Regions from separate parts of the Rhizobium sp. BT03 genome, predicted to be linked through region 1. Evidence: riboswitches for the same ligand, from Rfam matches in the RefSeq annotation. Region 1 holds a riboswitch; the other holds the start of a gene.

Evidence for each region. Region 1 has a riboswitch for FMN ahead of QMO80_RS04955 (DMT family transporter). Riboswitches for the same ligand answer to the same signal wherever they lie in the genome.
Region 2: another riboswitch for FMN. It lies ahead of QMO80_RS21005 (6,7-dimethyl-8-ribityllumazine synthase); the one in region 1 lies ahead of QMO80_RS04955 (DMT family transporter).

The regions. Positions count from the first base shown of each region.
Region 1 is NZ_CP125640.1:993,606-999,805, reverse strand. It holds gene clpX (ATP-dependent Clp protease ATP-binding subunit ClpX) at 1-156, shown strand, start outside; gene lon (endopeptidase La) at 577-2,994, shown strand; gene hupB (DNA-binding protein HupB) at 3,201-3,476, shown strand; FMN riboswitch at 3,617-3,771, shown strand; gene QMO80_RS04955 (DMT family transporter) at 3,863-4,762, shown strand; gene QMO80_RS04950 (esterase-like activity of phytase family protein) at 4,843-6,200, shown strand, end outside.
Region 2 is NZ_CP125640.1:4,328,756-4,334,955, reverse strand. It holds gene QMO80_RS21030 (ABC transporter substrate-binding protein) at 1-402, opposite strand, end outside; gene QMO80_RS21025 (adenylate/guanylate cyclase domain-containing protein) at 501-1,586, opposite strand; gene QMO80_RS21020 (hypothetical protein) at 1,748-1,972, shown strand; gene QMO80_RS21015 (GCG_CRPN prefix-to-repeats domain-containing protein) at 2,054-2,374, opposite strand; gene QMO80_RS21010 (SRPBCC domain-containing protein) at 2,557-3,003, opposite strand; FMN riboswitch at 3,550-3,693, shown strand; gene QMO80_RS21005 (6,7-dimethyl-8-ribityllumazine synthase) at 3,772-4,206, shown strand; gene QMO80_RS21000 (VOC family protein) at 4,366-5,055, shown strand; gene QMO80_RS20995 (DUF1194 domain-containing protein) at 5,231-6,007, opposite strand; gene QMO80_RS20990 (LysR family transcriptional regulator) at 6,116-6,200, opposite strand, start outside.

The DNA of each region.
Region 1 (6,200 bases):
ATCATGGAGAAGATCCTGCTCGACACGATGTTCGAACTGCCGACGCTGGAAGGCGTGCGCGAAGTCGTCATCTCCGAGGAGGTCGTGCGCGGTTCGGCCCGGCCGCTTTACATCTATGCCGATCGTCAGGAAGAAAAGGCCAACGCTTCGGCGTAACCTTTGCGCTTTCGCACGATTATTTTGGGGGCTTGCCATCGGCAGGCCCCTTTCTATTTGAAAAACCATCCGAGGCACTGTTAGTATTTTGCCGGTGGGAACCGGAATTGACTTTGCCGATGTTGGGAAGGGCCGATGTTGCGCAAGGAAGAGTGCTTGGCAATGATGCCGTGATTCCGTAAGCCTATTGCCGGCGCTTGTATTTTAGCCGGTCGGAAATGGTAAGCGCCGGTCCAGCCACGCGCTTCATAGTGTTGGCGTTCCGTTGTAGCAAAGCTGTCACATCCGGGGAACGCGGGCGTTAGCGTGGCTTGAAAAGCGTAGTCAGAACCTCCACTTGTAGCAACAAGTGAGAGTGCCGGCCGGTCCCAAGCGGCCGTGCAGAGAGCCCGGTAACGGGACGATGGAAAGGACTTAAAAATGACGAAGAAAACGTCTGTAGCGAGCAGTACTGCCTACCCTGTTCTGCCTTTGCGCGACATCGTGGTTTTCCCGCATATGATCGTGCCGCTGTTCGTCGGACGGGAAAAGTCGATCCGTGCGCTCGAAGAGGTCATGGGGTCCGACAAGCAGATCATGCTCGTGACGCAGATCAACGCCAGTGACGACGATCCGGATCCTTCCGCGATCCACAAGGTCGGCACCGTGGCGAACGTATTGCAGCTCCTGAAGCTGCCCGACGGCACCGTCAAGGTCCTGGTCGAAGGCCGCGCCCGCGCCGAGATCGACACCTATACCAGCCGCGAGGATTTCTATGAGGCGCTCGGCCACGTGCTTGAGGAGCCGCATGACGATCCGGTCGAGCTGGAAGCCTTGTCGCGTTCGGTCGTCTCCGAATTCGAGAGCTATGTGAAGCTCAACAAGAAAATTTCGCCTGAAGTGGTCGGCGCTGCCAGCCAGATCGACGACTATTCCAAGCTCGCCGATACGGTTGCTTCGCATCTGTCGATCAAGATCACCGAGAAGCAGGAGATGCTGGAAACCACCAGCGTCAAGGCCCGCCTCGAAAAGGCGCTCGGCTTCATGGAAGGCGAGATTTCGGTCCTGCAGGTCGAAAAGCGCATCCGCTCGCGCGTCAAGCGCCAGATGGAGAAGACCCAGCGCGAATACTACCTGAACGAACAGATGAAGGCGATCCAGAAGGAACTCGGCGACGGCGAGGAAGGCCGCGACGAGATGAGCGAACTGGAAGAGCGCATCGCCAAGACCAAGCTCTCCAAGGAAGCCCGTGAAAAGGCCGATGCGGAGTTGAAGAAGCTGCGCCAGATGAGCCCGATGTCGGCCGAGGCCACCGTCGTGCGCAACTATCTGGACTGGCTGCTCGGCATTCCCTGGGGCAAGAAGTCGAAGATCAAGGCCGATCTCAACAATGCCGAGAAGATCCTCGAAGCCGATCACTTCGGTCTCGACAAGGTCAAGGAGCGCATCGTCGAATATCTAGCCGTGCAGGCCCGCGCCACCAAGATCAAGGGCCCGATCCTGTGCCTCGTCGGCCCTCCGGGTGTCGGCAAGACCTCGCTCGCCCAGTCGATCGCCAAGGCGACCGGCCGTGAATATGTCCGCATGGCGCTGGGCGGCGTTCGCGACGAAGCCGAAATCCGCGGTCACCGCCGCACCTATATCGGCTCGATGCCCGGCAAGGTTATCCAGTCGATGAAGAAGGCGAAGAAGTCCAACCCGCTCTTCCTGCTCGACGAGATCGACAAGCTCGGCCAGGACTATCGCGGCGATCCGTCTTCGGCCCTGCTCGAAGTGCTCGATCCGGCGCAGAACTCGACCTTCATGGACCACTATCTGGAAGTCGAATACGACCTGTCGGACGTGATGTTCATCACGACGGCGAATACGCTGAACATCCCGGCGCCGCTGATGGACCGCATGGAGATCATCCGTATCGCCGGCTACACCGAAGATGAAAAGCGCGAGATCGCCAAGCGGCATCTGCTGCCGAAGGCCATCAAGGAACATGCGTTGCAACAGGAAGAATTCTCGGTCAGCGACGACGCCCTGATGGCGATCAGCCAGCAGTACACCCGTGAAGCCGGTGTGCGCAGCTTCGAACGCGAACTGATGAAGCTCGCCCGCAAGGCGGTCACCGAGATCATCAAGGGCAAGACGAAGTCCGTGCATGTGACGGCTGCCAACATCTCCGACTATCTGGGCGTCCCGCGCTTCCGCCACGGCGAAGCCGAGGGCGAGGATCAGGTCGGCGTTGTCACCGGCCTTGCCTGGACGGAAGTCGGCGGCGAACTGCTGACCATCGAAGGCGTGATGATGCCGGGCAAGGGCCGCATGACGGTCACCGGCAATCTGAAGGAAGTCATGAAGGAATCGATCTCGGCAGCGGCCTCCTATGTCCGCTCGCGCGCTGTCGATTTCGGCATCGAGCCGCCGCGCTTCGACAAGAGCGACATCCACGTGCACGTGCCGGAAGGCGCGACGCCGAAGGATGGCCCCTCGGCCGGCGTCGCCATGGCGACCGCCATCGTCTCGATCATGACCGGCATTCCGGTGAACAGGCATGTGGCCATGACCGGTGAAATCACCCTTCGCGGCCGTGTGCTGCCGATCGGCGGTCTCAAGGAAAAGCTGCTCGCAGCGCTTCGCGGCGGCATCAAGAAGGTGCTGATTCCTGAGGAGAACGCCAAGGACCTGGCGGAGATTCCTGACAACGTGAAGAACAGCATGGAGATCATCCCGGTGTCCCGCATGGGCGAGGTGATCAAGCATGCGCTGATCCGGCGGCCGGAGCCGATCGAATGGGACGGCACCGTGGAAACGCCTGTGATCACGTCGGTCGAAGGCCTCGATGAGACGGGCGCAACCATAGCGCATTGAGCGGCCTTGGCCACATTTATGCCCCATTGGCTGAAAAGACGGAAAAAGGCTGGCGAAAACGCCAGCCTTTTTTGTGAAAACGTCATGGAGACGCTTGCTTTTCCTTGATTTGCAGGGCTTTTGGGTTCCCGGCGGGCCTGATGAAACCTATTCTGCGCCTAGCTTACTTTTGAGTCGTTTCGTACCATTTAGAAAGGGGTGGAAACATGAACAAGAATGAACTCGTGTCCGCAGTCGCCGAAAAGGCAGGACTGACGAAGTCTGACGCGGCTTCCGCTGTTGACGCGGTTTTTGACGTTGTCCAGGGTGAACTCAAGAACAAGGGCGATATCCGCCTCGCAGGGTTCGGCAGCTTCACCGTTTCTCATCGTGCCGCATCGAAGGGCCGGAACCCGTCGACGGGCGCTGAAGTCGACATTCCGGCTCGCAACGTGCCGAAGTTCACGCCCGGCAAGGGCCTGAAGGACGCCGTCAACGGCTGATCTGAGATTATCCGCCAGCCGTAAACGAGACCGGCTGTGCAGGATTTTTTGAGGGGTTCGGCTTTGCCGGACCCCTTTTTGATTCAGGCTCGCTTTGTTTTGGCAGGTCTTGCCGTCGCGCCGGCTTTGATCTACGAGATTTCTGTTCTCAGGGCGGGGTGAAACTCCCCACCGGCGGTAGAGGGTCTCGGCCCAAGCCCGCGAGCGCCTGCTTCCGCGCCCATGCGGGGGGAGGGTCAGCAGATCCGGTGCAATTCCGGAGCCGACGGTATAGTCCGGATGGAAGAGAATGAGCATGGCCGCGTGCGGGCAGGGGACTGCCGGCATTGTGTGCCGCCGCCTCATGCGTCCTGATTTATGTTGGTCCCTAGTTGCGGATGAAGAGCATGAATCAGAAATCCCTTGCAGCCTCGCAGTCCCGCGCCTTTGTCGGCGCCGCTTTCATGGTGCTTGGAGGTATGGCCTTCTCGCTCCTCAACGTCGTCACCCAGTGGCTGACCATGAAGCTCGCCTTTCCCCCGGCCTCTGCGGCCTTCTGGCAATACGGCTTCGCCTTCCTTTTCTCCTTGCCCTTCCTGCGCAAGGTCGGCCTTTCCGCCATGCGTACCGATTACCCATGGCGGCATGTCGTGCGAGTGGTCTTCGCCGCGCTTGGCGTCGAGGCCTGGGTGTCCGGCCTCGCTACGGTCCCGATTTGGCAGGCGATCGCCCTCGTCATGACCTCGCCCTTCTTCATCATTCTCGGTGCCCGGCTCTTCCTCGGCGAACGCGTCGGTCCCGCCCGCTGGACGGCGACCGGTGTCGGTTTTGCCGGAGCAATGATCATCCTGCAGCCTTGGTCGGACAGCTTCTCCTGGTCGGCGCTGTTGCCCGTTCTCTCGGCGCTGCTCTGGGGCGCGTCGTCGCTGATCACCAAGAACCTCACCGGCATCGAGAAGCCGGAGACGATCACCGTCTGGCTGCTGGTGCTGCTGACGCCGATCAATGGCGGGCTGGCGCTTGCGGCGGGTTTTGCCGTGCCGACGGGCGCAACGCTTGCGCTTTTCCTGCTGGCAGGCCTGCTGACGGTCGTGGCGCAATATCTGCTGACCCTTGCCTATGCCAGTGCCGACGCCGCCTATGTGCAGCCGTTCGACGACCTGAAGCTGCCGCTGAACGTGCTCGCCGGCTGGCTGTTCTTCGGTTACGCGCCGGCCGGCTATTTGTGGCTGGGCGCCGCGCTGATTCTCTCCGCGTCGCTCTTCATCATGAGGAACGAGATGCGTCGGGAAAGGCAAGCTGCCTGAGGCGATCCGCAGCAAATGTCGCAGCTGTCATGTGTCTGTCATGGCGGTCCCGCAAAAAACCTCTGTTCGATCTTTCGACAATGGGGGTTTCCATGACAATTTCATCGCGCAAGGCAGCGCTCGCTGCCGTGCTTCTCGCATCCGTTGCCTCTCCGGCCGCGGCCGAACCGGTCTTCAACCGCATCGCCTCTTTCCCGGTCGCAGAGAACCTGCCTGATGACAAGGACAAGCTTTCGGCGACGTCGGCCGAAATCATCACCGCGACCGACGATGGCAACACGCTGATCTATAGCGACAGCCCGCTCGGCGCGATCGGCTTCATCGACATTACCGACGCCAAGGCGCCGAAATCAGGCGGCGCGCTGATGATGGACGGCGAACCGACCTCGGTCACCTCGAGCGCCGGCAAGGCGCTGGTTGCCGTCAACACCTCCGAAAGCAAGGCGAAGCCCTCGGGCCGCCTTTCGATCGTCGACGTGGCGACGAAGACGATCGACAACAGCTGCGATCTCGGTGGCCAGCCGGATTCGATCGCGCTCAACAAGGACAAGACGCTCGGCACCATTGCGATCGAAAACGAGCGTGACGAAGAGGTCAATGACGGCAAGATCCCGCAGATGCCGGCCGGCGATCTCGTCGTCTTCCAGCTCAAGAACGGCACCGTCGATTGCGCCACCATCAAGCACGTGGCGCTGACCGGCCTTGCCGGCGTCGCCCCGGAGGATCCGGAGCCGGAATTCGTCGCCTTCAACGGCCTGAACGAGATCGCCCTGACGCTGCAGGAAAACAACGAGATCGTCATCATCGACGCCAATACGGCTCAGGTGAAAACGCATTTCTCCGCCGGCAGCGTCGATCTCACCGGCATCGACACCAAGCGGGACGGCGCCCTGAAATTCACCGGCGAATCGAAGGGCGTGCCGCGCGAGCCCGACGCCGTGAAATGGCTTGATGATAACCGCCTCGTCGTCGCCAATGAAGGCGACTATCAGGGCGGCTCGCGCGGTTTCACCATCTTCGACAAGACGGGCAAGCTTCTCTACGAATCGGGTGCATCCTTCGAACGCGCCGTCGCCCATATCGGCCACTATCCGGAAAGCCGTTCGAGATCGAAAGGCGTCGAGCCGGAAGGCCTCGAAGCGGCAAAATTCGGCGATGAACAATATTTCTTCCTGCTCGCCGAGCGCGCCTCGGTCGTCGGCGTCTATAAGGATACCGGCGCCGATCCCGAGCTCCTGCAGTTGCTGCCGTCCGGCATTTCGCCGGAAGGCGCGATCGCGATTCCCCAGCGCAATCTGCTGGCGACCGCCAATGAACTCGACCTCGGCAAGGACGGCGGCGCGCGCTCGCATGTGATGATCTACCAGCGCGCGGAAGGCGAAAGGGCCTATCCACAGATCGTCTCTGCGGAAAAGGACGGCAATCCGATCGGCTTCGC
Region 2 (6,200 bases), 1.2 Mb from region 1:
GTAGGCGACGTAAGGCGCGATGTTCTGCAGCTGCGCCGAATTGCCGACCGTGTAGCGGCGGATCGCGATGATCAGATCCGGCTTGGCCTCGGAGAGAAGTTCGAGATTGGGCTTGGCGCGCTGGCCGATCTGCTTCATCCCGGAGGTCAGGCCGAGCAGGAAGTCCGGCTCGCGGCCCGCCGTCATATAGGTGCTGGCCACCGGCTTGATGCCGAGCGCGAGCGCGACGTCGTCGGCGAAATAGGAAATCGAGGCAATGCGCTTCGGCTGCGCCGGAATTTCGACGGTCACGCCGCGGTCGTCGACGATCGAGACCTTCTTGTCTTCGGCCTGCGCGGCCCCTGCCGCAAGGATTGCGGACAAGCCAAGCGCGGAGAAAAATCTGCGTGCGTATCGAGTCATATCTGAAAACTCCCCTCTCTCATGCTGCGAGGCTTTAGCCAAAAAAGCGGAGTTTAACAATCATGATTTTTTGCGCTTTCTTCGAAAGCGACGCCGTCTCAGTCCTCGCCCAAAGTGAAGACGGCGCAAGGCTCGGCGATCCCGCGCAGGACATGTTCGCCGAGCGGCGTCAGTGTGGCCGCGGTGTTGTCAGCCACGGCGCCCGAGATCAGCACGCTTCGGCCGAGCGGCTTGCAGAGCCCTTCCAGCCGGCTGACCAGATTGACCGCCGGGCCGATGGCGGTAAAGTCCAGCCGGTCGGCCGCGCCGATATTGCCCCAGAGGATCTCGCCGAAATGCAGCGCCGCGCCGAAGGGCAGCGGCGCAAGCCCTTCCGCCTCACGCATCCGGTCGAGATGGATCATGCCGGCGCGGCTGGCCGCGACCGCCTTCAGCGCCGCCTCGCAGGCGTCGCGGTCGCCCCGGGCCTCCGCGCCTGTCGTGACGGGAAAGATCGCCAGCACACCGTCGCCGATGAATTTCAGCACCTCGCCGCCGAAGGCATGCACGGCGCCGGCGACGCGGTCGAAATAGGCGTCGAGCGCGGCAATCATCGCATGCGGCTCGGTGACTTCAGAAAGCGCGGTGAAATCACGCAGATCGGCGCAGAGAAGAGCGGCGCGGATGGTTTCGCCGGTGCCGCGGGCGAGCGCGCCCGACTGAACCCGGGCCGCGCTGCGCCGGCCGAGATAGGCTTCGAGCAGCGCCGTCCGCGCCTCCCGCGCAGCAAGTGCTGCAAGCGGTGCGGCAGCAAAACGCACGACCTCCCGCAGCCGGGCGGCTGCATCGGGAGCGAAGGCCTCCGCCCCGTTGGCAATGCCAGCCCAGCCGAGCATGGGGTCATCCGGTGCAGGCCCGATCCTCTCCTCCCAGACCGGCCCGAGCCCGGCAAGCCACTCGCGGCCGGCATCGCTGCGCGGCGCGGCGGCAAAGGCCAGCGCCTCGATGACGGCTCCGGTCTCGGCCCGCCACAGCCAGGTGCGCCGCGCGATGATCGGATGCGGCACCGAAAGCGTCAGCGCGCCGCCCGAAAGCGGCAGGCCGTCTGCCAACAACCGGCGCCCGAGCTCGGCCAGAAACCGTTCGGGACCGGGCGAGACCGCGGCCTCGTCAACCAGCCAGGCAAGGGGAGACGGCAGATCCATGCCCTAACATGACATCGCTCCGGGACATCAGCAAGAACGCCGCTCGCGGCCCTCTCCCTGTCGGGAATCTCATCACGGCGCAAAACAAAAAATAACACTTTAAACTTGCGCAGTTTTGGCTCCATTATGCGCCGTTCATCATCGTGTGATTGAGGGGTACGATGGGCACGATATTCTGGCCGAAAGATCCGCTGGATGGCAACGACATGACGCTGCTGACGTCGATCCTTCGGCGGTGGTGCGAAAGATATCAGGTCGAGCTGACCGCAGAGGAGAGCAGCCGCAAGGCGAAGGAGCTGATCGAATGGTATGAATTCGGCGTCAAGGATCCTGTCGAGCTCGAAGAACTGATTGACAGCAAACACTGGCTCGTCAGCACGGTTTAACATCAAGGCGCCGAAGAAACGTCCATAAAAAGGGCCGGCGAAGATTGCGCCGGCCCCATCGATCTGTCTCTGACTGCGACCTTAATAATCATCCCGCCAGCGGCGGCGATACTCGCCGCGCCGCTCATCGCGCCAGCGTGGACCATCCCAATCCCGGTGACGCCGCTCCCAGCCCCAGCGGGGCGGACCGCCGTAGAACGCCACCGGCGGCGGGCGTCGCCAGTTTCGCCGGCATTCGCCCCAGCGGTTCAGGTGCCAGCCGCGGCCACACGCATAGTCGACCTTTGTGACATCGCTTGTGACATTGCTCTGGACATTGATTGCCCCCATCGGCATCGCCTCAGCTGTGCCGATCGAGAGGCTGCCAGCGAGCAAGGCAGCCGCGATAGAAAGTGCCTTCATCGGAAACTCCATTTCATCCAGCCGCCCTCACCCTAGGGCGGCCAAATTGAACTGGAGATGAACTGAGCGTTCATGTTTGCGGGCGAAAAAGAAGCGCTTTCGGACGGCCGAGCGGAGCGCCGGCAGCCATTTCCCCGCAACGGCAACCGCTTCTGGACAAGCCTCCGGCCCGCAAAAGCCGTTCATGTCCTGCCGGAAAATGAGTCGGGACCCGGGTCACGCCCGGCAGCGACCTCGATCAGCCGCCCGAGGTAATGCGCCCAGCCTTCCGCATGGCCGGCGCATTGATCGGCGCTCGGCAGGCCGCTATGGGTGAGCCGCAGCAGCGTTCCGCCCCCCTGCTCGATCAGATCGATCTCGACCAGGCTCGACCCCGGCGGCACCACCTCGCTGCCGTCCCAGCCGAAGCTGTAAGCAAGGCGATGAACCGGCACCACCTCGCGAAACGAGCCGCGCGCAAAGCGGGCGCCGGTGACGTTGACGAGATAAAGCCCGCCCGGCTGCGGCTCGACCTCAGCTTCCGTTCCCATCCAGCGCAGAATCTTTTCCGGGTCGGTCATCAGCGCAAACACCGCGGCCGGCGGCGCCGCGATATGCGCCTCGCGGTGAACGACGAGGGGCTCTTGCATATCTCTCTCCCATGGTTTGCTATGGTCTTCCCTCGCCTCGGGCGGGATCGGCGGGTCATGCTGTTTTGACGGGGTGTCCTCACCCGGAGCATGTAGGGGGGCGTGCGCGCTCAGCAAGGGCGATGGAGACATTCCCCCCGACACTGGCTCGTCACCGTGCCCTTGCGCTCGGTGCACTCGCTCCTGTCGTCGCTCGCCCCCTCATCTGCCTGCCGGCATCTTCTCCCCGCTGGGGAGAAGGGACTCGTGGCGATGCCTCGCGCCCCTTGAGACCTGTGCTGCAGGAATGGCGATCGCGCAGCTTGCTCCCCTCTTCTCCCCGGCGGGGAGAAGATGTCCGTAAGGGCAGATGAGGGGGGTGAGGAGCATCAGCGACGAACGCCTTGAGCCCAAGCGAAAGGCAATTGAGGCGTATGATGCCCCTATGAAGGAGAGCGATCTGAAGATGCCGGCGCGCGTCCAGATCACTCGCGCCATTCCCATTCCCACACCACAATGAAAGCATTTCACCCTATTGCCAGCCGGCCACCTTGCCCCTATTGTCCCCGCTGTTCTCAGGGCGGGGTGAAAGTCCCTACCGGCGGTATGCAGTTTCGATTGCGAGCCCGCGAGCGCCTTCTTAAGGAAGGGTCAGCAGATCAGGTGAGATGCCTGAGCCGACGGTCATAGTCCGGATGAAAGAGAACGCGCGTTCCTACCGCCCTTGCGGCTGTCGGGGACGTTCGTGATCGCCTTGGGTGATGTGTCTGTTCGCCAAAGGAGATTACCATGACACCCACCCGCTACGCCTTTATCAAAGCCAGCTGGCACGCCGACATCGTCGACCGCGCCCTTGACGGCTTCTATCAGCTCGTGCCGCCCGAGCAGGTCGATGTGTTCGATGTTCCCGGCGCATTCGAGATGCCGCTGCTTTCCCGTGAACTTGCCGCAACCGGGCGCTATGGCGCCGTCGTTGCCGCCGCTTTCGTCGTCGACGGCGGAATATACCGCCACGAATTCGTCGCCCAGGCCGTGGTCGACGGACTGATGCGCGCCGGCATGGATACCGGCGTGCCGGTGCTGTCTGTTTCGCTGACGCCGCATCAGTATCAGGAAACCGAGCACCATAAGCAGATCTACCGTGCGCACTTCATCGAGAAAGGGCGTGAGGCCGCAAAGGCCGCGCTCACCATCGGGAAGACACGCGCCGCTCTTGCCGCGTAAGGCGGTTCCTCCGAACCGAGGCGGCGGGACCGATCCCGCCGTCTTCATCAGGTCAACGCCGACAGAATAATTGATTCGACGCCCCCGCCGCGCTGTGGTCCACTCCACCCCGACATGTATCGCCATTCTTAACGCATCCAGAACCCCAAGGAGCTGAAGATGAGCAATGCAATGCGCAGTGAACCCCCTATCGCAAATCCGAAAACACGGCCGGTCGACACCAAGCTCGAAGTGGTCGTCATCCCCGTTTCCGACGTCGACCGCGCCAAACGTTTTTACGACGGCCTTGGCTGGCGGCTCGACGCCGACTTCGCCAATGATGCCGATTTCCGGGTGATCCAGTTTACCCCGCCCGGCTCCGGCTGTGCGATCATCTTCGGCCAGAACATCACCGCCGCGGAACCCGGCTCCGCCCAGGGGCTCTACCTCATCGTCTCCGACATCGAGGCCGCCCGCCGCGATCTTATTGCCCGCGGCGTCGAGGTCAGCGAGGTGTTTCATGACGCATCGGGCGTCTATGCCGGCAAGGACGAACCCTATCTCTTCGGACGGCTGAGGATCGCCGGCCGCGATCCCGAACACCGCAGCTATCGCTCCTTCGCCTCGTTCAAGGACCCCGACGGCAATGGCTGGCTGTTCCAGGAAGTCACCGAGCGCTTGCCCGGACGCATCGACGCCGACGAGACGGCCTTTGCGACGTCGAGCGACCTTGCCTCAGCGCTGCGCCGCGCGGCGACCGCCCACGGCGAACACGAAAAGCGCAATGGCGGCAAGCACGACGAGAACTGGCCGGACTGGTACGCCGAATACATGGTCAGCGAACGGGCCGGCCGGGAGCTGCCGTTATAGATGGCGGTAAAGGACGCAGACGCTGGTCGCGTCTGTGTTCCCTCTTAATAATGCTGCAGTCCGCTTGCCTTTCGCTTGCCGCTCAAGGCCAGGCGAAGGACAATAGCGGGCCACACGGCACGTCTTTCATTGTCTCTCGCTTCACCCCGAGCGAAAGCGCCGTCAAGCCACCCCATCACCGCTCAAACATATCCCGCCACTGCTTTTCTCCCATCATGCAGTCTGTCGCCGAGCCGGCCTCGGCAATTCTCTGCATCGTTGGCGGCGGGGAAAGGCCACTGATCTCCAGCACCAGCTTGCGGCGCACGGCAACGGCGAAATCCTCGATCTTGCGCACCGGCAGCACGAAGGCGCCGGGGCCGCCGATCACGCAATCGGCGTAATATGTGTCGAGCCCGTTGGGCGCATCGGAGGGCCGCAGCATGATGGCAAGGCCGTTGATGATCATGCCTGAGGCCACCGCCTCGTCGCGGGCAGGTGCGACCGGATCGCCGGAATTGTTCGGGCCGTCGCCGGAGACATCGATCACCTGCCGCCTGGACGGAAACGGACTGGAAACGATCATGCCGGCGCCCTGGGCGATCGCGGTGGAGATCGATGTGCGCCGTTGCGTGGCGATCGGCCGGGCTTCGATCTTGCCGGCAAAGGCGATCGCGTCCTCTTCCGTCTCGATCACCTGCCAGTCGATCACCGAATCCTGGACGACGTAGCCTGCCCATTCGAAATAGCTGATGGCAATGCGCCCGGTCAGACCGCCCCTCACCGCATTAATGAATTCCTGGTGCTTGAGCGCCTCGACATACCCCTCGCGCTGAATGCCGATCTCTTCGAAATCCATCGACCGCGAGGTGTCGACGGCGAGCACGAGGCTGACGTCAACCTCGTTCGTCCCCGCCTGTGCTGCCGGGACGAGGCCGGAAAGCCCCATGAGCACCGCAACTGTCGTCAGCATCGGTAAATCCCCGCGCCATCCAAGCCAGCGAACTCTAACACAGCTTGATCGAGGAAGGACGCGCAGCCGCGTGCACGGCTTCAATTTTCGGTGATGGCATCGGGTGCCTCAATGCAGGGGAAGCCACAAGGGGGTCTTCCACGCCTTCAGCGCCTCGAGAAAGACCTGCAGGCGCGAGGGCAGGAAGCGGCGT